DNA from 4 places in the Bradyrhizobium sp. Pa8 genome. Region 1 is predicted to be linked to each of the others. Evidence: predicted binding sites of a transcription regulator. Region 1 holds the regulator's gene; each other region holds the start of a gene.

Region 1 (7,347 bases):
ATGGCGGTGACCTTCATCATCGGCAATTCGTTCCGCATCTCCTCGTCGATCTTCGCGCCGGGCACCACGATCTCGGCGGCGATCGCGTCCGAATTCGCCGAAAGTGACGGCCTGCACCAGTCCGGCCTGATCCTGCTCGGTCTCCTGCTGTTCGTGCTGACGTTCTTCGTGCTCGCGGCTGCCCGGCTGATGCTGATGCGGCTGGACCAGAAAGCGGGAAAATAACATGAACCCGATCTATTCACGCCGCCGCCGCAAGGACATCGTGGTCCGCGGGCTCTGCTTCGGCGCCGCCGCCTTTGGCGTCACCTGGCTCGCGCTGATCCTAGTCACGCTGCTCTACAACGGCCTTGCGGGTTTGAACCTGGAGATCTTCGTCGCGGACACTCCGCCTCCGGGTTCGACTGAAGGCGGCCTGCGCAACGCGATCGTCGGCTCGCTGATCATGACGGTGCTCGGTGTCGGCATCGGCGCGCCGCTCGGCTTGTTCGCCGGCACCTATCTCGCCGAGTACGGCCGCAACGACAAGCTGACCTCGGTGATCCGTTTCATCAACGACATCCTGCTTTCGGCGCCCTCGATCATCATCGGCCTGTTCATCTACGGCGCGGTAGTGGTGCCGATGCGCGGTTTCTCGGCGATCGCCGGCAGTCTTGCGCTCGCCGTCATCGTCATTCCGGTGGTGCTGCGTACGACCGAGGACATGCTGCTGCTGGTGCCGAACGCGCTGCGCGAGGCGGCGTCCGCGCTCGGCCTGCCGCGCTCGCTGGTGATCAAGCGCATCGCTTATCGCGCCGCGCGCTCCGGCCTCATCACCGGCGTGATGCTGGCCACCGCCCGCGTCGCCGGCGAGACCGCGCCGCTGCTTTTCACCGCGCTGTCGAACCAGTTCTTCAGCCTCGGCCTGAACAAGACGATGGCGAACCTGCCGGTTACCATCAACAACTTCGTGCAGAGCCCCTACGCCTACTGGAAGCAGCTCGCTTGGAGCGGCGCCTTGCTGATCACTTTGACCGTGCTTGCCCTGAACATTGGCGCGCGCATTCTTAGCGCCGAGAGGACTGCAAAATGAGCGAAATGTCTGTTTCCGTCAGTACGCCCGCCGTTCAGCACGGCTCGCAGCCGCTGCCCGAGGCGCCCGCCAAGGTGACGGTTCGCAACCTCAACTTCTACTATGGCGAGCACCACGCGCTGAAGAACATCAATCTGGCGCTCGGCACCAACCGCGTCACGGCGTTCATCGGCCCGTCGGGCTGCGGCAAGTCCACCCTGCTGCGCATCTTCAACCGGATGTACGACCTCTATCCGGGCCAGCGCGTCACGGGTCAGCTCATGCTCGACCAGACCAACATCCTCGACCCCAAGCTGGACCTCAATCTGCTGCGCGCCCGCGTCGGCATGGTGTTCCAGAAGCCGACGCCGTTCCCGATGACGATCTACGAGAACATTGCCTTCGGCATCCGTCTCTACGAGAAGATCTCGAAGTCCGAGATGGACGACCGCGTCGAGAAGGCGCTGCGCGGCGGCGCGCTGTGGAACGAGGTCAAGGACAAGCTCAACGCCTCCGGCCTGTCGCTCTCCGGCGGCCAGCAGCAACGCCTCTGCATCGCCCGCACGGTCGCGGTGCGGCCCGAGGTGATCTTGTTCGACGAGCCCTGCTCGGCGCTCGACCCGATCTCGACCGCCAAGGTCGAGGAGCTGATCCAGGAGCTGTCCGAGAACTACACGATCGCGATCGTCACCCACAACATGCAGCAGGCGGCGCGCGTCTCCGACAAGACCGCCTTCATGTATCTCGGCGAGCTGATCGAGTTCGACGACACCAGCAAGATCTTCACGTCGCCGACCGACCGGCGCACGCAGGATTACATCACCGGCCGGTTCGGCTGAGGAGACGGAACATGGGTTCTGAACATACCGCAAAGGCCTTCGACACCGACCTCCAGGAGCTCACGCGCCTGGTCGCCGAGATGGGCGGCATCGCCGAGCGCATGATCGTCGACTCCGTCGACGCGCTGATCCGCCGCGACGTCGCGCTCGGCCAGCGCGTCGTGACCATCGACGCCGAGCTCGATGCGCTTCAGAAGAAGATCGAGGAGCGCGCCGTGCTCACCATCGCGCGCCGCCAGCCGATGGCGGTCGATCTGCGCGAGATCGTCGGCGCCATGCGCGTCGCGACCGATCTCGAGCGGATCGGCGACCTCGCCAAGAATATGGGCAAACGCGTCGCGGCGCTGGAGACCGATTTCCATCCGCTCAAGCTGTTCCGCGGCCTGGAGCACATGACCGACCTCGTGCAGCAGCAGGTCAAGTCGGTGCTGGACGCCTATGCCGCGCACGATCTGCCGGCGGCGATGGCGGTGTGGAAGGGCGACGAGGAAGTCGATGCCATCTGCACCTCGCTGTTCCGCGAGCTTCTCACCTACATGATGGAGGATCCACGCAACATCTCGTTCTGCATCCACCTGATGTTCTGCGCCAAGAACATCGAGCGCATCGGTGACCACGCCACCAACATTGCCGAGACCGTGTTCTACATGATCGAGGGCCACGCGATCACCGACAAGCGGCCGAAGGGCGACATGACGACCTTCGCCACGACGGTCCCGAACACTTAAGGAGCGACGACACCATGGGCGCACGCATTATGGTGGTTGAGGACGAGGAAGCTCTCACCGAGCTTCTCCGCTACAACCTCGAAGGCGACGGCTATGACGTCGAGACGGTGATGCGCGGCGACGATGCCGACACCCGCCTCAAGGAGCACATCCCTGATTTGATCGTGCTCGACTGGATGCTGCCGGGCCTTTCCGGCATCGAGCTGTGCCGGCGGCTGCGCACCCGGCCCGAGACCAAGCAGCTCCCGATTATCATGCTCACCGCGCGCGGCGAGGAGAGCGAGCGGGTGCGGGGTCTTGCGACCGGCGCCGACGACTACATCGTCAAGCCGTTCTCGGTGCCGGAGCTGCTGGCACGCGTGAAGGGCCTGCTCAGGCGCGCCAGCCCGGAGCGGCTCGCCACCGTGCTCGCCTATGGCGACATCGAGCTCGACCGCGACAAGCGCCGCGTGGCGCGCTCGGGCCGGCCGATCGATCTCGGTCCGACCGAATATCGCCTGCTGGAGTTCTTCCTGGAGCATCCCGGCCGCGTATTCTCGCGCGAGCAGCTGCTCGACAGCGTCTGGGGTCGTGACATCTACATCGACGAGCGCACCGTCGACGTCCATATCGGCCGCCTGCGCAAGCTGCTCAATCTCGGCCGCGAGCAGGACCCGATCCGCACCGTCCGCGGCGCGGGCTACGCACTGGACGATCGCTTTGCGAAGGCGGAGCAGGCGTAAGCTTTAGCGGGTGTTGGTTTTAGCGAGCTGCGGCTCAGCCGTCGTCCCGGGGCGCGCGCAGCGCGAGCCCGGGACCCATAACCACAGGACGTGGTTTGGCGAAGACTCGAAGTGACCATCTCGCGCAACAACTGCGCCCTGTGGTTATGGATCCCCGCGTTCGCGGGGATGACACCGAGTCATTGGAGCCGTCATCGCGTGACGGCGCCGTCTTGGCAATCAGTGAATTCCGATAACTCAGCGCGGACCCGGCTTCGCCGGCGCGCGCCGGCGATCGGCCGCGGGCTGATACGCCACGCGCGAGTGCTGGGCGCAGTAGGGCAGGCCTGAGAGCGCCTTGCCGCCGCAGAAGAAGAAATCCGGGCTCGAGGGATCGCCGACCGGCCAGTGGCAGGTGGCCTCGTTCAGCTCCAGCAGCGACAGCCGCTGGCTCATCGGCACGACGTTGTCGTAGGTGACCGGTTCGGCCTCGACCTCGACTTCGAAGGCCTGCGCCAGCGCGGTGTTGCCGCGTGCGATCGGCCGGGTCACCCGCATCATGTGCTGGGCGGGGCGCGCCTTGCGCGGCCGGGGCGCTGCCGATGAAGGGCTCTTGGCGCGGCCCGACAGGCCGAGCCGGTGCACTTTGCCGATCACGGCATTGCGGGTCACATTGCCGAGTTCAGCGGCGATCTGGCTGGCCGAAAGTCCGGCCTCCCAGAGCTTTTTCAGCTGCTCGACGCGATCATCCGACCAGGTCAAAACGGTCATTGCACCCTTTCCTTCGCCGGCGCCTGCCATCCTGGCGGCCGCACGGCGAATGCCTAAGCTTCGAAAAACCCGTGCCGCCAGAATCCCTTAAGGCTCGCCGGGCGCACCAGATGCGCCCGAACGCTTACGCCGGTACATGAGGACTTAGAGGATCAGAACTGCTGCACGAGATGTCGTATCTGACAAGCCAAACGCTACAATATGGCGTGACTCACGCGCAAGAGTCCGCCGACTCGCTTCCACATGTTCCGTGGCGGAAACACGCAAAATCGCCACCGCAAGACTACGGATTCTGCGTTTCGCGAGGCTTTCCGGGCGGCATTGACACCGGTTTCACCAGGCATAAGATAGTCGGGCGTGCCGCCCTTAAAAGGCGGCACGTTTCGTTTTCCGGGCCGGTCAATGGTGCGTTGCGCAATGCACGCTCACGCCGTCCGCAACATTCAAGTGATCGTCATGACTAACAGCGCAGCGCCGCATTTGCTCCCCGTTTTCGCCAGGTCCGACCTCGGTTTCGAGCGCGGCGAAGGCTGCTGGCTGATTGCGACCAACGGCGATCGCTATCTCGATTTCACCTCGGGCGTGGCGGTGAATGCGCTCGGCCATGCTCATCCTGCGTTGGTCAAGGCGTTGCAGGAGCAGGCCACCAAACTCTGGCACATGTCGAACCTGTTCCAGAGCCCGGACGGCGAGAAGCTTGCCGCGCGTCTGTGCAACGAAAGCTTCGCGGACTTCGTGTTCTTCTGCAATTCCGGCGCTGAAGCGCTGGAAGGTGTGATCAAGCTGGTCCGCCATCATCACTTCTCGAAGGGTCATCCGGAACGTTACCGCATCATCACCTTCGAAGGCGCCTTCCACGGCCGCACGCTGGCAACGCTCGCCGCGACCGGATCGGCAAAATATCTCGAGGGGTTCGGCCCGCCGATGGACGGTTTCGACCAGGTCCCGCATGGCGACATCGAAGCCGTCAAGAAGGCGATCGGTCCGCAGACCGCCGGCATCCTGATCGAGCCGATCCAGGGCGAGGGCGGCGTGCGTTCAGCAACGCCCGCCTTCCTGAGGGCGTTGCGCCAGCTCTGCGACGAGAAGGGCCTGCTGCTCGCGTTCGACGAGGTGCAGACCGGCATGGGCCGCACCGGCGATCTGTTCGCGCATCGCCGCACCGGCGTCACGCCTGACGTGATGTCGCTGGCCAAAGCGCTCGGTGGCGGTTTCCCGATCGGCGCGGTGCTGGCGACCGCGGACGCGGCTGCCGGCATGGGGCCCGGCTCGCACGGCTCGACCTTCGGCGGCAATCCGCTCGCGATCTCGGCTGCCAACGCCGTGCTCGACGTCATGCTCAAGCCCGGCTTCTTCGACCACGTGCAGAAGATGTCGCTGCTGCTCAAGCAGAAGCTCGCCTCCGTGATCGATCGTTATCCCGACATCGTCAGCGAAGTGCGCGGCGAAGGCCTTCTGATCGGCATCAAGGCCGTGGTGCCGTCAGGCGATCTCGGCGCGGCATTGCGCAACGAAAAATTGCTCACGGTCGGTGCCGGCGACAATGTCGTGCGTTTCCTGCCGCCCTTGATCGTCACCGAAGCCGAGATCGAGGACAGCGTCGGGCGGCTCGAACGCGCCTGCGCCGCGATCTCGTCCAGTCAGACCAAGCGGGCGGCAAGCTGATGAGCAAGTCCCCGAAGCACTTTCTGGATATCAACGAGCTCCCGTTGTCGGAGCTCAAGAGCATGCTCGCGGCCTCCTCCGCCATGAAGGCGAAGCAGAAAGCGCACCAGCCGGTGAAGCCGCTGGAAGGCAAGACGCTGGCGATGATCTTCGAGCGTCCGTCCACGCGCACCCGCGTCTCGTTCGACGTCGCCATGCGCCAGCTCGGTGGCGAGCCCATCATGCTGACCGGCGCCGAGATGCAGCTGGGCCGCGGCGAGACCATCGCCGACACGGCGCGCGTGCTGTCGCGCTATGTCGACGCCATCATGATCCGCATCCTCAATCACGAGGCCCTGCTGGAGCTGGCGGAATATGCGACGGTGCCCGTCATCAACGGCCTGACACGGCGCTCGCACCCGTGCCAGGTGATGGCCGACCTGATGACCTACGAAGAGCATCGCGGCCCGATCGAGGGCAGGACGGTGGCCTGGACCGGCGACGACAACAATGTGCTGGCGTCCTGGGCGCATGCCGCCGAGCGTTTCAAGTTCAAGCTCAATGTCGCGACGCCGCCGGAGCTCGCGCCGAAAAAGGTGATGCGGGACTTCATCAAGGCCACCGGCGCGCCGATCGTGCTCGGCACCGATCCCGAGGCCGCCGTGAAGGGGGCCGACTGCGTCGTCACCGACACCTGGGTGTCGATGGGCGACAAGGAAGGCGAGCACCGTCACAACGTGCTCAAGCCCTATCAGGTCAATTCGAAGCTGATGTCGCTGGCCAAGCCCGATGCGCTGTTCATGCATTGCCTGCCCGCCCATCGCGGCGAGGAAGTCACGGACGAAGTGATCGACGGCCCGCAATCGGTCGTGTTCGACGAGGCCGAAAACCGCCTGCATGCGCAGAAGGGCATTCTGGCCTGGTGCTTTGACGCGGTGAAGTAACGCGACGGTGGAGCGGGTGGCCGCGCCGGTGGCCGCATCCACTGCCGTCGTCCCGGACCAGCGCCGCACAGCGGCGCGCCGATCCGGGATCCATAACCACAGGAAGTTGCTTGGCGAGGACTCGGAGTGGTCGTCGCCGGTTACATCGTAATCCTGTGGTTATGGGTCCCGGGCTCGCGCTTTGCGCGCCCCGGGATAACCTGAGTTTATCGTGCTTTCGTGCGATCTAGTCTGCATGCCGGGGAGCGCTCCGCGCCCTCTTCCATTTTCCTCCATCGACCCCAGATAAAGCGCCATGGTTTCCCAATCCCCTGACATGAATACCGGGCCCGAAGGCCCGGTTCGCGCGCCATCAGCGGTTCCCATCGATGACGCCGTGCTGCCCTACGAGGTCGACGCGCTCGACGTGCGCGGTCGCCTCGTGCGGCTCGGTCCCGCGCTCGACGAGATCCTGACCAAGCACGACTATCCCGCTGCCGTGGGCAAGCTGCTCGGTGAGGCCATCGTGCTGACGACGCTGCTCGGCTCGGCGCTGAAGTTCGAAGGCCGCTTCATCCTCCAGGCCCAGACCGACGGTCCGGTGTCGTTCCTGGTCGTCGACTACATGGCGCCGGATCGCCTGCGCGCCTATGCGCGCTACGATGCTGAGCGCCTCGGCGAGACCAAAGA
Region 2 (7,347 bases), 1.7 Mb from region 1:
CGGCCTGATGAACGCGCATTCGGAGGTCTTCCGGGAGATTCCAGGAATCGTGAAGATACTGCCCGACCCGATCGACCAGATGAAGCTGTTCGAACTGATCCAGATCGTCCCGACCCCGACGCGGTCCGCGCTCAAGTCCGGCGATGTCCTTAACTACAGGGTGTCCAGTCCAACGATCATGAAGCATTTGCGCAACAACAGCATCTTCGCGTCCGGACAAGCCGACCGGGCGCGGACCTCGGCCAGCTTCCGCGAGATTCTCGGCGCGATGTGGCTGTTCAACCGGAAGTTCGAGCGCGCGATGGCGAAATACACGGAGATCGAGGGGCGCTGAGGATATGCAGAAGGGCGACGGTCCTCCGAGGGACCGACACAATTCTAGATAGTGTGAGCTAGTTCATATCAACGCCCCCATACTGGGCGTAGTTTCGCAAGGAGATGTCTCGCTTCCCGGCGCCAAAGCGTTGCGGGTTTCCGGACGTCAAGCCGAGCGAACATCTGTCAATCCATAGGAGGACAGGCCATGAAGTTCGCAGCACTATTTTTTGTCTTCACTCTCGCCGCACTCACGACGACTGTTCCCACAGATTCGGCCAACGCATGCGCGCGCCCCTGCGGACACTATTGTTGCGGATAATCGGCGGAGAATTCCAATGCGCCCATTGGTCAAGTGGGGAGCATTAGTCGCGATCGTGAGCATCGCACCACTGGCATCCGTGGCCGCGATACATCTACGCACGCCCCCAAATAAACTCAACGAAGCAATCACCGCTATCGGCTTTCACCCGATAACGCCACCGGTCCTCCTGCGCGCTCCAGGGTCCATCTATCATGTCTCTCCGAACGGCCAGGATTACGACATGCTGTGCGAAGTCTCGCCGGATCGGCTGGTCGGGGTCACTCGTACTTCATCTTCAGCGACCCAGGTCACTTCGGAGCTACGAAAGACACAATATTCACTCGACTCAAAAGTCGTGCGTTCGATTCAGTCGCATACCGATGCAAAATTGGCAGAAGCTGTAAAGCTCGAGCTTGATGACGTTCAAGTGCTGGAAATCTCGCTTGAAGATCTATCAATCATCGCGGAGGAGCTGTTCCAACGCGAATCCTGCGATCGAGAAGTCAAACGGTATCTGGAAAACGGGGAATACGTTTGCCAGGGTCAACGGGTTCTCAAGGCATCGACGAAATACGTCGCGGCCTATGACAACTCAGCGGCAGGCTCCGTGGAACAAACGACAGACTTGATAAAGAACAATTTCGATCCGACTGTCAGCATACAGGGCGGTCAGAGCCTCTCCGGAGCGAACCTCTATTATGGAATGAGACTGGCACCGCGGTGCCTGTCCCTCAGGGATGCCAAAAGGCAGCCGCGGCCGCCGTCCTCGCTCTGGGACAGACTGGTCAATCACTTTCCTTCGCTTGAGTTCTTTTGAATACAGCCACGCGATCCGACGCGGCGGCGGCAAGAGTGTTCATGCAGGCGACGACTGACTTTTGCGCCGCATGCGCATCCCGAAATCATGCGTCGACACTTTGATTCGTCACTACTCTAATTCTCCGGCTTGTAGCCGTCCGTCAGCGTCTTCAGGAACGCGATGATGTCGGCTTCGTCCTGCTCCGTCATCGCCGGCTTGTCGCCGGGGTGGCGATCGAAGGGCGGATCGGTGACGTCGACATTGGCATGATATTTTTGCGGCAGGTCGTCGTATTTCCGCACCGCGCCGTCGGCGCCGCGCGGAAAAACCTTTTCCGGATTGGTGTCGCGAAAATTGTAGAAATCCAGGACCTGCTCGAGGGTGCTGAAGACGCCGTTGTGGAAGAAGGCGTGGCGCGTCGCCGTGTTGCGCAGCGTCGGCGTCAGGAACATGCCGCAATATTGCGTCTGCTCGGGAATGTCGGTGCGCTGCGGGCCGCAGACGCCGAGATCGAAATGGCTGGGATCGCGATTGCCGGCGAGCGCGGCATTGCGCGGCGCGCCGAGCGCCTCGTACTGGTGATCGGTGAACAGCGGCGGCAGGCCGTCGCGGGTCGGCGCCGAGGTGTGACAGCCGGCGCAATTGGCCTTGTCGGGGTCGTTGAACGCTTGCAGGCCGCGCAGCTCGCTCTCGGACAGTCGCGCCTTGCTCTCGAGCCAGTAGTCGTACTTGCTGGTGTAGGGATGGAAGCTCGGCTCCTCCACCTGGTAGCGCGCCACCGCGAACATCGCCTCCGCGATCAGGAGCCGCTGATTTCTGAGCACGCCGGCGCCGAACAGCTCGACGAAGCGATTGGCGTAAGGCGCATTGCGCAGCTTGTCCGCGACGATCTCGGCACTGCCGCCGTCCATCTCGTTGGGGTCGAGCAGCGGGAACAGCGCCTGGTCCTGGAGCGTGTCGGCGCGGCCATCCCAGAACAGGCCGCCTTGCGGCACGATGTTCGCCGAGGCGCCGCTGCCGCCGGCCGTCTTCGTCGTGCGCGCGGCCTGCTGGCCGATCGCAGCCATCTGCGCGAGGTCGATGATATTGTCGTCGTCGCCCTTGTCGGGGCCGATGCTGAAATTCGGATGGCGATCGAGATAGGTCAGCGACGGCACCGCGCGTGCGCCTTGCCGCGACAAGGCGGCGCCGCCGAGCATCACCGGTCCGTCGTTGGGCGGACCGTAGGCATGATCCGGGCTGTGGCAGGATGCGCAGGACAGCGCGCCGGACGACGACAGAGAGGCGTCGTAGAAGATCTCCTTGCCGAGCTGCGCCATCGCGGACAATGGCGCGACGGGCGGGCGCATGAGGCGAACCGGATTCGGGTTCGCGCCGAGCTGGCTCGTCTCCGCAAGTCCTTGCGTCCCGGCCGCAAAGACGGCGCCGGCCAGACAAAGCAGGCCGGCGCCGAGAAGCCACATGGTGCGGCTGTTCATCAATCGTCCCGTTGGACTAGTGGTGGTGATGCTCGTCCGACGGGCTGGTGATCACCGTGCCGGAGGTCGGATCGAGGAACAGCGCGTCGGTCCGGTAGTCATGGCTGTGATCCTGATCGAAGTCGAACAGGTCCATGATCGAGCCGGAGTTGGCATCGAACGAGCCGCCACCGATACGCTGGCCGCGCAGCCAGTTGTCCTCGATGAACCGCACCACGGACGCCTGCGAGATGTAGGTGCTGCTCACGTGGTTGGTCCTGGCGTAGGGCGAGACCACGATGAAGGGAATGCGCGTGCCGGGACCGCAGCGGCCGTTCACCGGCTTGCCGACGAGACCTTTCGGCGCAGGCTGCTTGTTGGGGCCGAGGCCGCACAGGCCCGGACCGTTGACCTGATCGGCGGTCGGATCGTAGGAGGCGGTCTTCGGTACAACGTACTGGTGGTCGTACCAGCCGTCGGAGTCGTCATAGGTGATGATGACCGCGGTTTCGCGCCACTCCGGCTGCTTCTGGAGGAAGTTGATCAGCTCGACATTGCCGGCCTGCTCGTCGAGCGGATCGGAGTTGCCGGCGTGACCGTCCTGGTAGGCCGACATCTTGATGTAGGAGACGGCCGGGAAATTGCCGGCCTTCACGGCGGCGTAGAAGTCCTCGAGGTCGTAGGCGTGGTTGGCCGGATCGACGGTCTTGCCGCCCTTCTCGTAGGTGTGGCCGATCGCATCGACCGAACTCGGCCGCGCATGGGTCGGGTTGGCGGTCGACTTGTAGTACTGGAACCAGGCGTGGTGCGGGCTGTAGTCCACGATCGTGCCGTTCACGTTGCTGGAGAACGTGGTGCGCGCGCAGCCGGTGGTGCCGTTGGCATTCTTGAGCGTCAGGTCAAAGCCGCCCATGAAGCTGCCCCAGCTGATGCGCTCGTCGTTGAGCAGGTCGCCGATGTTCTTGCCTGTCATCAGCACGGTGCTGCTCGTGCTCGAGCAGGAATCGTAGGCCGGGTCGGTGTCGCCGATCAGCGTCAGGCCGCCCTGGCCGTCGGCGATCGACGCCGAGGTGCCGACGATGTTCTGCGCGCCATTGGTCTGGCCGGAAATCACCGCGAGCGCGCCCTGCGTCGACGGACCGAAAGTGTCGGTCCAGGCATTGTCGCTCATGGCAAAGTGCTGGGCGTAATTCCAGAAGGCGGTGGTGGTGTTGCCGTCGAAATAGCCCATGACCTGACCGTTGGTGCCGAACGCGCCGGCGCCGCCGGCGGTGCCGCGGCCGGTGAATTTCGGAAACAGGTCTTCCTTGCCGTTGTCCACGGCCTGCTGCTCGGGCGTGTAGGAGTGGTTCTGCGAGCGCGTGTTGGCCTGGGTACGGTCGAGGCGGAACGGGTCCGTCGCGCCGGTGCCGTTGGCCGCGCTGTTGTTCGGATTGTTCACCAGCAAATGCGCGTTGGCGAGATTGTTGACCTTCGGCGTATGCGGCTTCGGCACGAAGGGGATCGAGCCCGACGGATTGGCCGCGTTCGGATAGGTCGCAAAGTAATGATCGAACGAGCGGTTCTCGTTGAAGATGATCACGAGATGCTTGATCGGCGTCTCGGTGTGGATGTCATGCGGATGACGGTGATGATCACGGTCGTGATCGTGATCGTTGTCGCGACCTTGATCATGCCCGTGATCCCGGTCACGGCCGAAATCGTCCGCGAGGACGGGAAGCGTGCAGGCGAGTGCCGTCGCGGCCGCGAAAAACGCGACCGTCGTCAGAAGTCTGGATTTCATTGTTATGCCCCGAAGGATTGAAGCCGACCTTCGGGACATTAGCGTCACGCAATGACAGAGCTGTGTCAGTTTGACGCACGAGACACTTTGCGTAGTGGCCGGGACGAGATTTTTCACACCAGCGACCAACGCGAACGCCGCCTCGGCGGCCGGGGTGCGTGAACCGCGGAGCCGTGAGCCAGCCGCAATAGCAGGCGAAGAACTTGGCAGGGATCGTCAGAGCCGCTTGGTGAAATGGTAGCGACGAATGCCGCCGCCCAGTGTCTTGTTGCTGGCGGCATCGGCGATCTCTTCGCGCAATTTCTCGTATCCCGCGTTTCGATACAGCGCCAGCGCATCCTGCTGGAGCTCGGACGTGCTCAGCTGCAATTCCCGCCGGTTGCGGCGGCGGCACTCCTCTTCCGCAAACGCCAGCATCTTGCGCGCGATGCCCCGGCGCCGCGCGCCGGGAGCAACATACATGCGACGCAACTCCATCGCGCGCTCGCCAAAGGCCTCCAGTCCAAACATGCCGACAATTTCGCCGCCATCGACGGCGACCCAGAAACCGCCATTCCGGCTCGCATAGTAATCGGCGAGACGATCGATCTCCTCCGCGAGGGAGCGGGTGATGTATCCCTCAAACGCCTCCGCCAAATGGTCAGGCGCCAACAGACGATTGATCCGGATGAACAGCTCGCGCACAGCGGCTGTATCCGCCGGCAAGAAAGCACGGATCTGAATCTCGCTGGCCATGACGCCGCCTGCCGCTACTCCGTCCGGATCGGCGTATCCTTCAGGCCGTTGTTGTCATAGGCCTTGCGCAAGGTGCCGTTCGCAACAGCGTCCGTCATGAACTTTGTGACGAATGCCAATGACTGGCTGTGGCCGAGCCGGACGGCGACGGCGGTCACCGTCTTCTTGAACGTCTCGTCCAGCACCTTCGTGCCCGGAATCTTCTGCGCCATCTTGTTGAGCTGGTCGCGCGACAGCGCGAAGGCGTCGATCTCGCCGCTCTTGAGCAGGCCGAAGATCTCGTCATAGGTCTGATAGCCCGTGACCTTCGCGTTCTTCAGATGCGCGACGGCGCCGCGCATGGTGGTGGTGGCGTTGACCGCCGCGACCTTGATGCCCGCCTGGTCGAGCGTGGCGAAATTGGTGATGGTCGAGCCCGGCTTGACGATGTAGGTGGCATCCGCGACCTCGTAGATCGGGCCGAACATCATCTTGGTCTCGCGCTCGGGATCCTTGGGCAGCCAAGTGACGTCCCACGTCCCCTTGCCGGCTGCGTCGGTGATCTGCCCGGAATTCTGGTGCACGACATATTCGACGGGGACGCCGAGCTGGCCGGCCATCTCCTTGCCGAGGTCGACCGGCACGCCGGCATAGCCGGCTTCGGTCTTGGTCGACCAGAACGCGCCGCCCGCCGGGCTGATCGCGATCGCGACCCGCAGCTTGCCGGTCGGCGCGATCTCGTCCTTCAGGCCATCGGCTAGCGCGGGCATGGCGACTGCCGCTGCGAAAACGAGGCCGGCAAGGGCCGCCTGGAGGGACGTGGGCATGTCATGTTCTCCTCACCTTTTCTTCTCTGCTTCTCGACCGCTTCGTTTCCGTCACTCGGCCTTTGACACAATTCTGGTCGATCATGCACCCGGTGAAAAGCGGTTTGCCATGACAAACCTGTCAAAGGCCACTGCGCCATTTGCAGTGCAAGGCCGGTGACCGCCATGGCTATGGTGTTCCACGGCCGGGCATTTGTTGGTAGCCTGCCACACCGACAGACAATAATCGGGGGCCACCGAATGACCTGCGCGAATCCCGCTGATCTCGCACAACGGAACGGAGCGTGGAGACATGTCGGGCGGGCACTCGTCGCCACGGCGGCCGTGGTGGCGCTCGCCGGCTGCGAGGACAAGAACACGTTCGTGGCGCCGCCGCCGCCGAAGGTGGACGTCGCGGCGCCCGTGCAGCGCGCGGTGACGCGCTATGTCGAAGCCACCGGCACCACCGCGCCGGTCAAGAGCGTCGATCTGGTGGCGCGCGTGCAGGGCTTCCTGCAATCGATCGACTATCAGGACGGCAGCTTCGTCAAGCAGGGCACCCAGCTTTTCTTAATCGAGCCGGAGACCTACAAGCTCAAACTCGAGCAGGCGCAGGCGGCCGAGGTCGGCGCGCAGGCCACGCTCAAGCAGGCCGAAGCCGATTTCAAGCGGCAGGTCGAGCTTGTGCAGCGCCAGGCGGTCTCGCAGTCCACGCTCGACACCTCGACATCGACCCGCGACAACGCTCAGGCCAGTCTGCAGCAGGCCCAGGTCAATACCAGGCTTGCCGAGGTCAATTACGGCTACACCAAGGTGAGCGCGCCGTTCGACGGCATCGTCAGCGCGCACCTGGTCTCGATCGGCGAACTCGTCGGCGTCTCCTCCCCGACCCAGCTCGCAACCATCGTCGCGCTGGACCCGATCTGGGTGAACTTCACGGTCAATGAGCAGGACGTCCTGCGCATCCGCGCCGAAGCGATCCGCCGCGGGCTGACCGTGGCCGACCTCAAACAATTGCCGGTCCAGGTGGGCCTCCAGACCGAGACCGGCTATCCGCATGAAGGCCACCTCGACTACATCTCGCCGACCCTCAATACATCGACGGGCACGCTCGCGGTGCGCGGCGTCTTGCCCAACGACAAGCGGGCGCTGCTGCCCGGCTATTTCGT
Region 3 (7,347 bases), 150 kb from region 1:
ACCACGAACCGGCCGGAGGACCTCGAAGGCGCCCTCGCCGGTCGCCCGGGCCGCATCGATCAGGCCATCGAAGTGCCCCTTCCTGATGAGATCGGCCGCGGCAAGCTGGTCAGGCTTTACGGCAAGGGACTGCCAATCGAGGACGCGGTCATCGCCGAAGCGGCCCGCCGCAGCGAGGGCACGAGTTGCGCGTTCATCAAGGAATTGATGCGACGACTGGCGCAAGCGAGCCTCGCGCGCGACGGGGGCAATTCCGTCGTGTCAGCCGACATCGATGAGGCGCTCGACGACATGCTGTTCTCCGGCGGCCGGCTCAATGCGCAGTTGCTGGGAGGCGCACAGGCGATGGCGGCGGGATGAGCGGTGCGTATGTCCCTCGCCTTGCCCTTCGTCAGGCGACGTTGGCCGCCTCACGGCGCGCAAGTAAAACTCGCCGCCTCCGTCACCGGGCCGCTCTTGTAGTGCGGCCAGGACGGCCAACGGCACAGCGGCATCGCGCGCGTCACCGCAAACGACGGCGCCTCGACCTTCTGCTCGGCGACTTCGAGATCGCCCGGCGCCTTGCCCTTCTCGACCCAATCGACCAGCGCGCTGAGCATGTCGACATTGGCCGGCGCGCCGGAGCCGACATGGTCGACGCCGGGCGCGGTGTAGAGCCGCGCGAATTCCGCCGTCTCGGCCTTGCCGAGCTTGCGCTCGACGCTCTCGAAATAGCGGATGCCGGCATAGGGGCTCTGCGCATAATCCGCCATGTGCTCGAGCATGATCAGCCGGCCGCCGCGTCCGCGAAAACGGCTGAGATCCGGATCGGTCGAATCCATCAGGCTCGAGACCTCGATCAGCCGGGCCTTGTGGTCCTCCACATTGTAGGTGGTGACGTCGAGCTTGGGGTCACGGGCGAACACATATTGAATGCCGCCGGCGCCGTAGATCCAGGCGATGCCGTTGTTGGGCGCGGGCGGCTGCGCCGGTGGCGCGCTGCCGAGCCACCACGCGGACCAGCCGCCGGTCGGACCGATCGCCGGCGTGTCCTCGCCCGAGACGCCCCAGCCCGGATAGTCATCGAGGTCATTGGCGAGCACGAACGGGAATTTGTAGGTCCCATGCAGCGTGCTGACTGCCTTGATCTGCGCCTCGGTCAGGCACTGATCGCCGGTCTTGCCGGCCTCGCACCGCAGCGTCTCGACCTTGAACACGGCCTTGCAGGCCACGGGATCGTGCACCAGCGTCTTATCGGAGCCGTCGGCCTTGTCGCAGGCAGTGCGCACCGCATCGGCAAAGAGCTTGACCTGCGTCGGATTGATCCAGCCCTCGCCCATGGTCACAAGGCCCGAACGCGTACCGGCATGCTGCAGGCCAACCCAGTTGATCACGGGCACGCGCGCGAAGATGCCGTCGAAATCGTCGGGGTAGCGCTGGGCCATGGTGAGGCCTTCGCGGCCGCCCTCGGAGGAGCCCATGAAGTACATTTTTTCCGGCTTCTTGCCGTAGGCGCGCTCCATCAGCGCAACCGCAGCGTCGCGCACCTTCTTGTAGGCGCGGTGAGCGAAATTCTCGAAGGCTTCGTCGTTGAGTGCAAATACCTGCGGCGGCTCGCCCGGCTTGGACTCATGGCCGGAGTCCGTGCCGTAGGTGACAAAACCGCGCGCCAGCGGCGACGGCTTGTCGAAGGGATAGGCCGGCGGCAGCCCAAGGCCGGTGATCAGCACGCCGTTAAAACCACCGCCGCCATATTGCACGGAGCGCCCGTTCCATTCGATCGGCAGGTTGACCTGAAACTTGATCGGCGGCGCCTTGGGATCAATGGGGTCGATATGGCCAAGCACCTTGCAGAAGGCGGGATTGGCCGGCGTGACGCGCCCCGACGGGGTCGGCCCGCGTTCGGCGACGGCCAGTTGTGACGGCGCCAGCAATGTCGCGGAATCGATCTTCACGGCATCGGCGCCGCCGATGAGCCCTTTGCAGACCGTGTCGGCATTCTCCGCCAGCGTCGCGGCAAACGCGCTGCTCGCGCTCAACGCGGCCGCGGCACCCGCAAGCCACACACTCAGCTTCGCAATCCTGCGCGCCATCGTTTCCATCCCTGCTGCCTTGTTATCGTTCAGGCGGTCGATTCAATGCATCGGATTGCCGGTCGTCAATCGCCGCGACGCGCGCCGCGATCGCCATCAACGGAAACATCGCCCTGCCCGGTCGCCCCACGCACCCATAGAGATCTGACTTTTATGGGAAATCCTGCCCCTGCCCCGAATTCGGAAAGCCTCGCGACCGACCAAATCCACAGGCTGTCATCAATCTGTCATACGACCTGGAGTTACCTGCCTGTCTCGTCGGCATGCTATCATGACCGTGCAGAACAAGGAGCAAGTGGTGAGCGAAACGATCAATGTCCCGGCGTTACCGACGGATGCCTCTGTGGTCGCACGCATCAAGTCCGAGATCGACATTTCGGACCGGTCGCGCCTCGTGACATTCGGCGAGCGCGCGCAGCGCTCCGTGGTCGAATTCGCCGACCGCATTCTCGCCCAGACCCAGAACCGTGAGCTCGGCGCCACCGGCAAGCTCCTGACCGACATCCTCGGCAAGGCACGCGGGCTCGATCCGGCCGATCTCAAGGACAAGGGCTTTCTCGCGCGCCTGTTCTCGTCGGCCGAGGCACGGCTGCGCCGCTTCACCGAACAGTTCAACGACGTCGCCTCGCAGATCGACCGGGTCTGCGTCGAGCTCGACCGCAACAAGGAAGTCCTGCGCCGGGACATCGCGCTGCTCGACGACCTCTACGAACAGACAAGGGGCGCGCTCGGCCAGCTCGATGCACATATCGCCGCCGGCAAGGCCTTCACCGAGGAGTTCCGCGGCGGCAAGCTCATCGAGATGGAGCGGAGCGCGAAGGCGCAAGCTGCCGGCAGCGACGCCATGCTCGCCGCGCAGACCTATCAGGACGCGGTCCAGGCGCTCGACCGGCTCGAGAAGCGCGTCTTCTATCTCCAGCAGGCGCGCCAGATCGGCATCCAGCAACTGCCGCAGATCCGCATCGTCCAGTCCGGCGACGAGACGCTGATCGAGAATTTGCAGGCCACGACCGAGCTGACGATCCCGGTGTGGAAGCAGAAAATGATCCTGCTGCTCGGCCTGAACCGGCAGAAATCGGCGCTGGAGCTGCAAAAGACCATCACGGACGCGACCAACGAGATGATGCGCCAGGCGTCCGAGATGATGAAGACCCAGGCGATCGAGATCGAGAAGCAGTCGCAGCGCGGCATCGTCGACATCCAGACCCTGGAGAAGACCAACCGGGATTTGATCGACACCATTGCGGGCGTGCTCTCGGTACAGCAAGAGGGCCGCGACAAGCGCGCCGAGATCGAGCATCGGATGGCGCAGCTGACGGACGAATTGAAGTCCGCGATCTCCAAGGCCACGCCTTGATGCGCCTCACGCAACGGTTTCTCGATGAAGCGTCTGCATAAGAACTGCGGCATGAAGGCTCGCGCATGAGAACTTTCCGTTTCCTGCGGCGCCCGCTGGTGCTGCTTGCGGCCGTGCCGCTGATGGCCGCGCTGCTGTCGGGCTGCGGCGCCCCGGGGCCGCAATTCACCATTCTCTCGGGTTCGGAGAACGACATTCTCGAGCCGCTGGTGCAGGAGTTCTGCAAGTCGCGTAACGCGACGTGCACCATGCGCTATCAGGGCTCGCTCGACATCGCGCTCGCGCTGAAGGCCGGCGATCCCGGCGCCGACGCCGTCTGGCCGGCCGCCTCGATCTGGATCGATATGTTCGACACGACGCGGCGCGTGAAGATGGTCAAGTCGATCGTGCAGATGCCGGTCATTCTCGGCGTGCGCCGCTCCAAGGCGCAGGCACTGGGCTGGATCGGCGCCAAGGTGACGGCGAAGGACATCCTCGCCGCCGTCGAAGGCGGCAAGCTGAAATTCCTGATGACGTCGGCGACGCAGTCGAATTCGGGCGCCGCCGCCTATCTTGCAATGCTGGCGGCCGGCATCGGCAAGCCCGACCTGATCGAGGCCGGCGATCTCGACAAGCCCGAGGTGCTGGCGACGGCGCGCGGATTGCTGAAAGGCGTCGAGCGCAGCGCGGGCTCGAGCGGCTGGCTCGCCGACCTCTATCGCGACGGCGAGCGCAGCGGCGCGCATTACCAGGCGATCTGGAACTACGAAGCCGTCATCAAGGAAACCAATGACAAGCTGATCGCCGACAACCACGAGCCACTCTACGCGATCTATCCGGCTGACGGCGTGGCGATCGCGGATTCCCCGCTCGGCTTCGTCGACCGCGGCCGCGGCAAGGTCGTCGAAGGCTTCTTCACCGATCTGCAGACCTTCCTGCTCAACGGCGACGCGCAAGGCAAGATCGCCAAGACCGGCCGGCGGGTCGAGATCGGCCGCGCCACGCCGCTTGCGGCCGACCCGAAGACGAATCTCGACCCATCGCGGCCGGTAACCGTGATCCGCCCCCCCGAGCCGGCGGTGATCCAGAAGGCGCTGCTGATCTATCAGGAGGCGTTGCGGCGGCCGTCGCTGACCGCGCTCTGCCTCGACGTCTCCGGCAGCATGCAGGGCCCGGGCGAGACTCAGTTGCTCGACGCCATGCGCTTCCTGCTCACGCCGGCGCGGACGCGCGAGATGCTGGTGCAATGGACCAAGTCGGATCAGATCCTGATCATGCCGTTCAGCGATCACGTCTTGTGGACGGCGCGCGCCAGCGGTGAAGACAACGAGCAGGCCGGCCTGCTCGCGCGTGCGCTCGAATTGCGCGCCAACGGTGGCACCGACTTCTACACTTGCGGCGCGCAGGCGCTCGCCTTGATGAAGCCGCTGCTCCAGGACGGCCAGCATCTCCCGGCCATCGTCATCATGACGGACGGCAAGAGCCAGGGGGCGATGTCGACATTCGAGAGCGCATGGCGCGCCGATGGTCATCGTGTGCCGGTGTTCGGCGTGACATTCGGCTCCGAGGTCGACCGGGCCCAGCTCGACAATCTGGCAAAGCTGACCGGAGGCCGCGTGTTCGACGGCAGCAAGAGCCTCACCGACGCGTTCCGCGCCGTACGGGGATACAACTGAATGGCCGCAATGCCGTCCGGGCTTGGCTGGATCGCCGGGGGAGTGGCAGCCGCAGCACTGCTGCCGTCGCTCGCGATCGGGCTCGCCATGCCGTTCTGGATCGCGCTCGCGATCAGCGCGGCCGCCGGGGGCGGTATCGTCGTGGCGCTTGCGCCGCGAAACCGGTTTGCCGCACTGGAGGCCCGCGGCGTCGCGCGCGGCAAGATCGAGTTCGCAAACGAGCTGCTGGCCGAAGCAGAGCCGCTGGCCGAGCGGATGGAATATACGGCATCGGCGATCCGCACCCGCGCGGTGGCAGATCGCATCCGCCACCTGGTGCAAATTGCACGCGACATCTTCGCGGCCATCGAGCGTGATCCGCTGCGGCTCGACCGGGTGCGCCGGTTCCTGACCTACTATCTGCCCCGCGCGGCCGAGATCGCCGAAGCATACCGCGCGCTCGAGAAGAGCGCCGTGCCCGACACCGCGCGCCTTGCGGCCACGGGCGACATGATCGACCGGCTCGACGGCGCCTTCACGCGCTACGCCGCCAATCTCCAGGATGCCGACCTCGACAAGCTTGATATCGAGCTGAAGCTGTTGAAAGGCTCGCTCGACGAGGACATCGGCCCGACGCCGCCGGCAGCCCCGGTCAAGACCAAGAGAGGAATGTCCTGATGGCCATCTCGCGCCGCGCCTTCGGCATCGGCCTCGTCGCTGCGAGCGCGGCGGCGACCGGCGGCTATGTTTATCTGCGCGAGCATCCTGAAATCGCCGGCCGCTTCGGCGAAGCCAAGCGGCTGTTCGGCTTTGCCGGCGGCGAGAAGGAGGGATTTCTCGCCAACGCCCGCGTGAAGAACGTGCTGGAGCGCCGCTTCGGGCTGATCCTCGACGGACGCCGGGCCGGCTCGGTCGAAATGGTCCGCGAGCGCGCGCTGCTCGACCAGAAGCCGCAGTTCCTCTGGCCGTCGTCGTCCGTGCTGGTCGAAGTGGCGCGGTCCTCGGGCGTCAAGATCTCGCGCGACCAGGTGATCTTCAACTCGCCGATCGTGCTCTATTCCTGGGATCGCATCGCGGACGGTCTGGTGAAGGGCGGCATCGCCCAATCGGCCGGCGGGCCGCGCTACACGGTGGATCTGTCAAAGCTGCTCAAGGCCATCATCGCGGGGGAGAACTGGTCCGCGATCGGCGTCGCCGACCTGTTCGGCCGCGCCCGCGTGGTCTCGACCGATCCCAACAAATCCAATTCGGGATTCATGTTCGCCGGCCTTGCGGCGAGCCTGTTGTCGGGCGACGTGGTGATGCCGGAGACGCTGAGCAAGATCGACGGCTATGTCGCCACCGTCTTCCGACGCATGGGTTTCAAGCCGCCGTCCTCGGGTAAGCTGTTCGACGACTATGTCGCCGGCGGCGCCGGCGCGCAGCCGCTGATCGTCGGCTACGAGAATCAGCTGGTCGAATGGGTGCTGCAGGACGCTGAGCGCTGGAAGCGGCTCGAGGCCAATGCGCCCGCAAAGCCCGTCATCCTCTATCCGCAGCCCACGGTGTTCTCGGCCCATCCGATGATCAGCGTCGAGCGCCAGGCAGACGACCTCATCGAGGCCCTGATGAGCGAGAGCCTGCTCGAAATGGCCTGGGAGGATCACGGTTTTCGCGGGCCGCTCGGCACCATCGGCAAGGCGCGCAACGCGTTGCTGCAATCCCGCCTGCTGGAGCGGATCGACGCGGTGCTGCCGATGCCCGACGCGCCGGTCATGCTGGCCCTGCTCGACCGGCTGGCGGCTTAGGCAGCCGCCCGCGGTTGCGCGTTGGTCAGAACGATCCGAGGGCACTACCCAATGCGATTACGGCGACCAGCGCCAGCAGCGACGTCACGATCCCGACCATCACGATGTCGAAATAGCTGTCGCGGTGCGTCAGGCCGCAGATCGCGAGCAGGCTGACCACCGCACCATTGTGCGGCAGGATGTCGAGCGTCCCCGAGCCGATCACCGCGACGCGATGCATCAGCGCGGGGGCGATGCCCGTCCGCGCGGCGAGCTCGACATAGGTCTGGCCGAGAGCGTCCAGCGCAATGGTCAGGCCGCCTGACGCCGAGCCGGTCAGCGCGGCCAGGATGTTGGTCGCGACCGCAAGCGAGACCAGCGGTCCGCCTTCGATCGCCAGCACCCAGTCGCGCACGATCGTGAACGCCGGCAGCGAGGCGACGACCGCACCGAACCCGACGAGGCTCGCGACGCTGAACGCGGGCAGGACGGATGCATTGGCCCCGGCGTCCATGGTG
Region 4 (7,347 bases), 3.3 Mb from region 1:
GTGCTTGCATGGTAGACAGTCCTGTATTCCCATCAAGGCTTGAGACCCTCCATGCCCATCGTGAACCGCGTCGCCGACCTCCAACCCGATATTCAGGCCTGGCGCCGGGACATCCACCAGCATCCGGAGCTGCTGTACGACGTCCACCGCACCGCAGCATTCGTTGCGGACCGGCTGCGCGAGTTCGGCTGTGACGAGGTCGTGACCGGCCTCGGGCAGACCGGCGTGGTCGGCGTAATCAAGGGCAGCAAGCCGGCCGGCGACGGGCTTAAGGTGATCGGCATGCGTGCCGACATGGACGCGCTGCCCGTCGACGAGCAGACCAACCTGCCTTACGCCTCCAAGACTCCGGGCAAGATGCACGCCTGTGGCCATGACGGCCACACCGCGATGCTGCTCGGTGCGGCCCGCTACCTCGCCGAGACCCGCAACTTCGCCGGCGATGCTGTGGTGATCTTCCAGCCTGCCGAGGAGGGCGGCGCCGGCGGCGCGGCCATGGTCAAGGACGGCCTGATGGAGCGCTTCGGCATCGAGCAGGTCTATGGCATGCACAACGGCCCGGGCATTCCGATCGGTTCGTTCGCGATCCGGCCGGGCCCGATCATGGCGGCGACGGACGAGGTCGACATCATGATCGAGGGCCTCGGCGGCCACGCCGCGCGTCCGCACAAATGCGTCGATTCCGTGCTGGTCGGCGCGCAGGTGATCACCGCGCTGCAGTCGATCGTCGCCCGTAGCGTCGATCCCCTCGAATCGGCCGTGATCTCGATCTGCGAATTCCACGCCGGTAATGCCCGCAACGTCATTCCGCAAACTGCGACGTTGAGGGGCACCATCCGCACGTTGTCGCCGGAGGTGCGCAAGCTGGTCGAGAAGCGCGTGCACGAAGTGGTGGCGGGCGTGGCGCAGATCACCGGCGCCAAGATCGATCTGCACTACAAGCGCAACTACCCTGTCGTGAACAACCACGCCGCGGAGACCGAGGTGGCGCGGCGCATCGCCAGGAACGTTGCCGGCGAGGCCAATGTGCACGAGATGCCGCCGTTGATGGGCGGCGAGGATTTCGCCTACATGCTGGAAGCGCGGCCCGGCGCCTTCATCTTCTGCGGCAACGGCGACAGCGCCGGCCTGCATCACCCCGCCTACAATTTCAACGACGAGGCGATCGTGTTCGGCACGTCCTATTGGGTCAAGCTTGTCGAGGAATCGCTCGCGGCGTCGTAACGCCGAACCCCGAAGCGCAAACGAAAAGGGCCCGTGCATCGCACGGGCCCTTTGTCTTTGAGTGGTGATGTCTTTGAGTGGTGATGTCTTTGAGTGGTGATCGGCTTCAGAAGATGCGCGAGAAGATCACATACAGCGTGGCCGACAGCGCGATCGCGCAGGGCAGCGTCAGCACCCAGGCCATCAGCAGGTTGCGGATGGTCGCCATCTGCAGGCCCGAACCGTTCGCGGCCATGGTGCCGGCGACACCCGACGACAGCACGTGGGTGGTCGAGACCGGCAGGCCGAACACGTCGGCGGCACCGATCGTGGCGGCGGCGACGAGCTCGGCGGAGGCGCCCTGCGCATAGGTGAGATGGGTCTTGCCGATCTTCTCACCGACCGTGACGACGATGCGCTTCCAGCCGACCATGGTGCCGAGGCCGAGCGCGATGGCGACCGCGACCTTCACCCAGGTCGGGATGAACTTGGTGGCGCTATCGAGCCCGCCCTTGTAGGCGTTCAAGGTCGCGACCTCTTCCTTGTTGAGGTCGTTTTCCTTGTCCTTCATCAGGAAGCGGATCGCTTCCGAGGTCAGGTACATGTCGTTACGGGTGTTGCCGACCACTTCCGCCGGTACCTTGTTGAGCGAGCCGTACTTCGCGACCTGGTCGCCGACATCCTTCACCAGCACCGACAGCGAGGGGTAGGTGCCTTCGCTGATGTGGTGCGAGGTGATGTACTGCGTCACCGCAGGACGGGGATCGCCGATGATCGAGTGACCAGCACCCTTGGCCGCGATCACCTTGGAGGCAGCCTCCGAGAGCTTCTGGAACTGGGCGACCTGGCTCTCCGGCAGCGCGCGGTTGAGCGCGTAGGCGGTCGGCACGGTGCCGATCAGGATGAGCATGATCAGGCCCATGCCCTTCTGGCCGTCGTTCGAGCCGTGGGCGAAGCTGACGCCGGTGCAAGTCGCGATCAGCAGGCCGCGGATCCACAGCGGCGGCGCCTTGTTGCCTTCAGGCGCGGCATAGAGCGCCGGGTTGCGCACGATGAACTTGAGCAGCAGCAGCAGCACGGCGGCGCAGATGAAGCCGAACAGCGGCGACAGCAGGAGCGCGTAGCCGATCTCGGTGGCCTTGCTCCAGTCGACGCCCGAGGTGCCGTCGCGGCCGCGCATCACGGCGTTGGCAATGCCGACGCCGATGATCGAGCCGATCAGCGTGTGGGAGGAGGAGGCGGGCAGGCCGAAATACCAGGTGCCGAGATTCCAGATGATCGCGGCGATCAAGAGTGCGAACACCATGGCGAAGCCGGCGCTGGATCCGACCTGAAGGATCAGCTCGACCGGCAGCAGCGAGACGATGCCGAAGGCGACCGCGCCGGAGGAGAGCAGCACGCCGAGGAAGTTGAAGAAGCCCGACCACATCACCGCGAATTCGGCCGGCAGCGAATGGGTGTAGATCACGGTCGCCACCGCATTGGCGGTGTCGTGGAAGCCGTTGACGAACTCGAAGCCGAGCGCGATCAGCAGTGCGACGAACAGCAGGATGTAGGGCAGGAAGGTCGTCACCTTCGTGCCGGTCGCGTTGACGTCGACATAGATGCTGTAGGCGACGAACAGCAGGCCCGCGGCAAGGATGCCGAAGAACAGGATCATCGTGAGCGGGTTAAAACCCTTGTCGAGATTTGGCCTGGAAGCCGGCTGGACAGGCGTCGGATCGCCTACCGCACGGTCGAATGCAACATCTGTCATTTTTGGACGCCCCTTAACTAATTTGAAGGGCTATTGTCCGCGATGGATTTGAAGGCTGGATGACAACTGCGTCGTAAAGTCGCTTTCCCTCCAGTATTTGCCAGTATTTAGGCGGCGCGCGGGGCTTGCTTCTGCAAGGCGGCCGCAATCTTCAGGTCTTCGACAAAGCGCTGATATTCCAGCACTTTGGCTTCCGGATCGGGCAGCCGGAGCAGATAGGACGGGTGCACCGTCACCAGCGCCTTGCGTCCGTCGGGCAGGTTTATGAGCCGGCCACGGGTCTTGCCGATCGGGGTGATCTTGCCGAACACGCTCTGCGCGGCGGTGGCGCCCATTGCCACGATGAGCTCGGGCTGGATTGCCGAAACTTCCCGCTCGTACCATTGCCGGCACGCCCGGATCTCCGGCGTTGCCGGCTTCTGGTGCAGACGGATCTTTCCGCGCGGCACGAATTTGAAGTGCTTGACCGCGTTGGTGACATAGACCTTGTTGCGGTCGACGCCGGCTTCCTGAAGCGCACGGTCGAGCATCTGGCCGGCCGGGCCGACGAAGGGGTGGCCGGCGAGGTCTTCCTTGTCGCCTGGCTGTTCACCGACCAGCATGATGGTGGCGTCTTTCGGGCCCTCGCCGAACACGGTCTGCGTCGCGTCCTTGTAGAGCGGGCAGGCGCGGCAATGGGCGGCCTCCTCGCGGAGCGCTTCGAAATCGTCGGCAGCCAGCTTGCGTGACATCGGAGCCTCCGGCCGCTTCTGGGGCTTGTGCGGATCGGTTGCGGCATTGGCGATCATGGCGCCGGTCATGCGCTCGGCGTCCTCGATCAAGGGCTTAATGATCGACGCCTCGGGCAGGTTCCTCCAGTATTTCTTCGGCATCTCCGTCTGCATCGCCTTCACCTTGAGCCGGGCCGGATTGAAGATGCTGGCGTAGTAGCGCAGCCAGGTTTCCTCCAGCCGGTCTTCGCCGGGTGCCTCGCTCTTGCTCACGCCCGACGTGAACGAGAGCGCGTGGCCATCCCAATGCGCACACAGATCGGGTGTCAGGATCGACCAGGGCATGTCGGCGAAGCGCTTGGCGAAGAACGGCGCGGCGAGCTCGACGATGTGATGCTCCGGCTCGAACCAGGCGACGTAATGCGCTGCGCGCTCGCGTCCGATCTCGCGGAAGCGCACGAAGGCATGCATCTTGTGCTCGTCGCGATGGACTGCTCGTGCCATCGCCGTGACCTGCGCGACATCGGGATCGGTCGCGACCTCGATGAGATCGTGATTGTCCTTCAATCGCCAGAGCAGGCGATAGAGGATCGCAAAGCGCTCGCCGTCGCGATGCAGGATCGCGGCCTTGGCGAGATCGACGAATTTTGCCGACACATTGAAGGTGCCATCATTCACCTCAAGTATCGGAGACGGGGCGGGCGGCGCGAACAACTCGGCTTCGCCGCCTTGTACGGTCCAGGTGACATCGGTTGGCTGCACATGATGCAGCACGAGCGACCGCGCGGCTTTGCGCCAGCCGTCGAAGTCGGTTTCGGTGTCGAGGGTGATGTACTGCATCAGAAGCCAAACCCCAGTTGTGTTGCCTTCGGCTTGAACCGCTCGATCAGCCGCGCCTCGTCGAGGCGGTGCGGGGCGGGGCGGTGATCGCTGAGGACGATGAAAGGCAGCGCCTTGTTGCGGGGCACGTGCAGTCGCGCGAGATCGGAGAGGCGGATCGTGGTGGTGCGCCGTGTCGCGATGATGCGTTCGACCGCCTTGGTGCCGAAGCCGGGCACGCGCAACAGCTCCTCGCGGCTGGCGCGGTTGACGTCGAGCGGGAAGCGGTCGCGATGGCGCAGCGCCCAGGCGAGCTTCGGATCGATGTCGAGCGGCAGCATCGCGCTGTCGTCGACGATCTCGCCGACGTCAAAGCCATAAAAGCGCATCAGCCAGTCGGCCTGGTAGAGCCGGTGCTCGCGCAGCAAGGGCGGCGCGCGCAAGGGCAAAGCGCGGCTGGCATCGGGGATCGGGCTGAAGGCGGAGTAGTAGACGCGTCGCAGCCGGTAAGAGCCGTAGAGATTGGCGCTGGTGTGCAGGATGGTGTGATCGGAGGCCGCGTCGGCGCCGACGATCATCTGCGTGCTCTGACCGGCGGGCGCGAAGCGCTGCGGCCTCGCCTTCGTCTTTGTGCTGCGGTTTTCCTCGGCCTCATCGAGCTTCAGCCGCAGCCGGCCCATGGTGCGACGGATCGCACGCACATCCTTCTCCGGCGCGTATTGCTGCAGGCTCGTCTCCTCAGGCATTTCGATGTTGATGGAGAGGCGATCTGCATATTTGCCGGCTTCTGCGATCAGCGCGTCGTCGGCCTCGGGAATGGTCTTGAGATGGATGTAGCCGCGGAAGTGATGCTTCTCGCGCAGTTTGCGCGCGACGCTGACCACCTGCTCCATGGTGTAGTCGGGGCTGCGGATGATGCCGGAGGAGAGGAATAGTCCCTCGATGTAGTTGCGCCGGTAGAAGTCGAGCGTGAGCTTGACCACCTCGTCGATGGTGAAGCGGGCACGCGGCACGTTGGAAGAGGCGCGGTTGACGCAATAAAGGCAGTCGTAATTACAGGCGTTGGTCAGGAGCACTTTGAGCAGCGAGATACAGCGTCCGTCCGGCGCGTAGGAATGGCAGATGCCCATGCCCGGCGCGGTCGAGCCCATGCCCTTGCCATCGCTGGAATCCCGCTTCTCGGTACCGCTGGAGGCGCACGACGCGTCGTATTTGGCGGCATCGGCCAGAATCTCCAGCTTGCGTTGTACGTCCATCGTGGAATCCCTTTGATTCAGCTTACGAATCCGGATGAGCACCAATTCGATTGACTCCCCGGCCGCTGTTAGCTTTATATTAGAACATATCATGAACAAACGAGCCAGCCGCAGGTTCTTATTTTTGAGACCCTCGGCAATCACCTCTGAAGGAGCGGCGTATATGAGCGGCGCACGGATGAACGCGCTTGCGACCTTGCGCGGCCAGATCGAGCGCATCGAGACGGCGGAGGTCGTGCATCAGCACGATCGCGTCGCGCTCGGCCACGGCGAGGTCGACAGCGCGCTGAAGGGCGGGCTCGCGCGCGCGGTGATCCACGAGGTGTTTTGCGAGGGCCGGCAGGGAACCGCCGCGACGGGTTTTGTCATGGGGCTTGCGGGGCGTGTCTCGCGGCGCCGGCCGCTGCTGTGGGTGCGGCAGGATTTTTCGGAACTCGAGACCGGCGCGCTGTCGATGAGCGGGCTCGCCGAGATCGGTCTCGATCCGCGCCGCGTGGTGATGGTGCGCGCCGCCGATGTCGAGAGCGCGCTGCGGACCTCGGCCGATGCGCTCGCCTGCGACGCGCTTGGCGCCGTCGTGCTCGAACTCTGGGGTGAGACGCGGCAGTTCGATCTCGTGGCAAGCCGCAAGCTGACGCTGGCCGCGCAATCGTCCGGTGTCACCGGCCTGATGTTGCGGATGGCCGCGCAGCCGCTGCCCTCGACCGCGGAGACGCGATGGATGCTGCGCGCGGCGCATTCGCCGCCGGGCCCGGCATGGAGTGCCTGGGGCGCGCCGCGCTTCGATGTGGAGCTCTTGCGCAATCGTCATGGCCCGTGCGGCCGGTGGATCATGGAATGGAAATGTGATGAGTGCCAGTTCTCTGAACCGTCGACGTATCCTCAGCCTGTGGCTGCCACGCCTGCCCATCGATCGGATTCAGCGGTTCTTCGGCGCGCTGGGTAAGGCCAATGATCCGAGCATCGTTGTCATCAAGGACAACAATGCGCTGGTGATCCATGCGCTCAATGAAGCCGCCGAGCGCCTCGGCTTGCACATCGGCCAGCCCCTGGCCAATGCACGGGCGATGTGTCCGGACTTGAAAGTGTTCGACGCCGATGTCGTGGCCGATGCGAAAACGCTCAGCGACGTCGCCGACTGGTGCGACCGCTTCACACCGCTGGTGGCGCTCGATCCGCCGCACGGGCTGTTTCTGGACATCACCGGCTGCGCGCATCTGTTCGGTGGAGAAGCTGCGTTGTTGCAGACGCTGGTCCGTGCATTGGCGCGGCAGGGCTTTGCCGTCAGCGCGGCGATCGCCGGCACCTCGGTCTGCGCGCGCACGCTGACGCGGCAGGCTTCCGGCACCATCGTCGCCGATGGCGGGGAGGCGGCGGCGATCAGCCGGCTGCCGGTGTCCGCGCTCGGTGCGGGCGAGGCCATCACCACTGGTCTGCGCCGCGCCGGCCTGAAAACCATCGGCGATGTCGCCTCGCGCGCGCCGCATGAGATCACGGCGCGGTTCGGCGCGCGGTTCTCCACGCTGCTCGCGCATGCGCAGGGGCATGGCGATGCCCCGATCAATCCGCGTAAACCGCTGCCGGATTACATCGTGGAGAAGCG

The links. The regulator PhoB, encoded in region 1, activates phosphate uptake and scavenging genes when phosphate is short. The targets are predictions, from matches to a motif close to TGTCATNNANCTGTCAT.
Region 2: ACKWRH_RS35895 (phospholipase C) is a predicted target of PhoB. The motif match lies at 4,710-4,726, and genes of this name have one in related genera.
Region 3: ACKWRH_RS43210 (toxic anion resistance protein) is a predicted target of PhoB. The motif match lies at 2,287-2,303, and genes of this name have one in related genera.
Region 4: ACKWRH_RS13410 (inorganic phosphate transporter) is a predicted target of PhoB. The motif match lies at 3,008-3,024, and genes of this name have one in related genera.

The regions. Positions count from the first base shown of each region.
Region 1 covers NZ_CP176767.1:9,240,363-9,247,709, reverse strand. Annotated here, with positions in the region: gene pstC (phosphate ABC transporter permease subunit PstC) at 1-225, shown strand, start outside; gene pstA (phosphate ABC transporter permease PstA) at 227-1,072, shown strand; gene pstB (phosphate ABC transporter ATP-binding protein PstB) at 1,069-1,890, shown strand; gene phoU (phosphate signaling complex protein PhoU) at 1,902-2,618, shown strand; gene phoB (phosphate regulon transcriptional regulator PhoB) at 2,633-3,340, shown strand; gene ACKWRH_RS43915 (GcrA family cell cycle regulator) at 3,578-4,090, opposite strand; gene ACKWRH_RS43910 (aspartate aminotransferase family protein) at 4,547-5,755, shown strand; gene argF (ornithine carbamoyltransferase) at 5,755-6,678, shown strand; gene ACKWRH_RS43900 (Hsp33 family molecular chaperone) at 6,974-7,347, shown strand, end outside.
Region 2 covers NZ_CP176767.1:7,559,864-7,567,210, forward strand. Annotated here, with positions in the region: gene ACKWRH_RS35880 (hypothetical protein) at 1-334, shown strand, start outside; gene ACKWRH_RS35885 (hypothetical protein) at 654-1,436, shown strand; gene ACKWRH_RS35890 (cytochrome-c peroxidase) at 1,553-2,896, opposite strand; gene ACKWRH_RS35895 (phospholipase C) at 2,913-4,658, opposite strand; gene ACKWRH_RS35900 (GNAT family N-acetyltransferase) at 4,875-5,393, opposite strand; gene ACKWRH_RS35905 (ABC transporter substrate-binding protein) at 5,408-6,199, opposite strand; gene ACKWRH_RS35910 (efflux RND transporter periplasmic adaptor subunit) at 6,440-7,347, shown strand, end outside.
Region 3 covers NZ_CP176767.1:9,090,261-9,097,607, forward strand. Annotated here, with positions in the region: gene ACKWRH_RS43200 (ATP-dependent Clp protease adaptor ClpS) at 1-360, shown strand, start outside; gene ACKWRH_RS43205 (tannase/feruloyl esterase family alpha/beta hydrolase) at 411-2,072, opposite strand; gene ACKWRH_RS43210 (toxic anion resistance protein) at 2,371-3,429, shown strand; gene ACKWRH_RS43215 (substrate-binding domain-containing protein) at 3,495-5,084, shown strand; gene ACKWRH_RS43220 (5-bromo-4-chloroindolyl phosphate hydrolysis family protein) at 5,085-5,741, shown strand; gene ACKWRH_RS43225 (hypothetical protein) at 5,741-6,850, shown strand; gene ACKWRH_RS43230 (GntP family permease) at 6,876-7,347, opposite strand, start outside.
Region 4 covers NZ_CP176767.1:2,961,156-2,968,502, forward strand. Annotated here, with positions in the region: gene ACKWRH_RS13405 (M20 aminoacylase family protein) at 52-1,224, shown strand; gene ACKWRH_RS13410 (inorganic phosphate transporter) at 1,331-2,959, opposite strand; gene ACKWRH_RS13415 (UdgX family uracil-DNA binding protein) at 3,067-4,509, opposite strand; gene ACKWRH_RS13420 (putative DNA modification/repair radical SAM protein) at 4,509-5,744, opposite strand; gene ACKWRH_RS13425 (ImuA family protein) at 5,908-6,690, shown strand; gene ACKWRH_RS13430 (Y-family DNA polymerase) at 6,593-7,347, shown strand, end outside.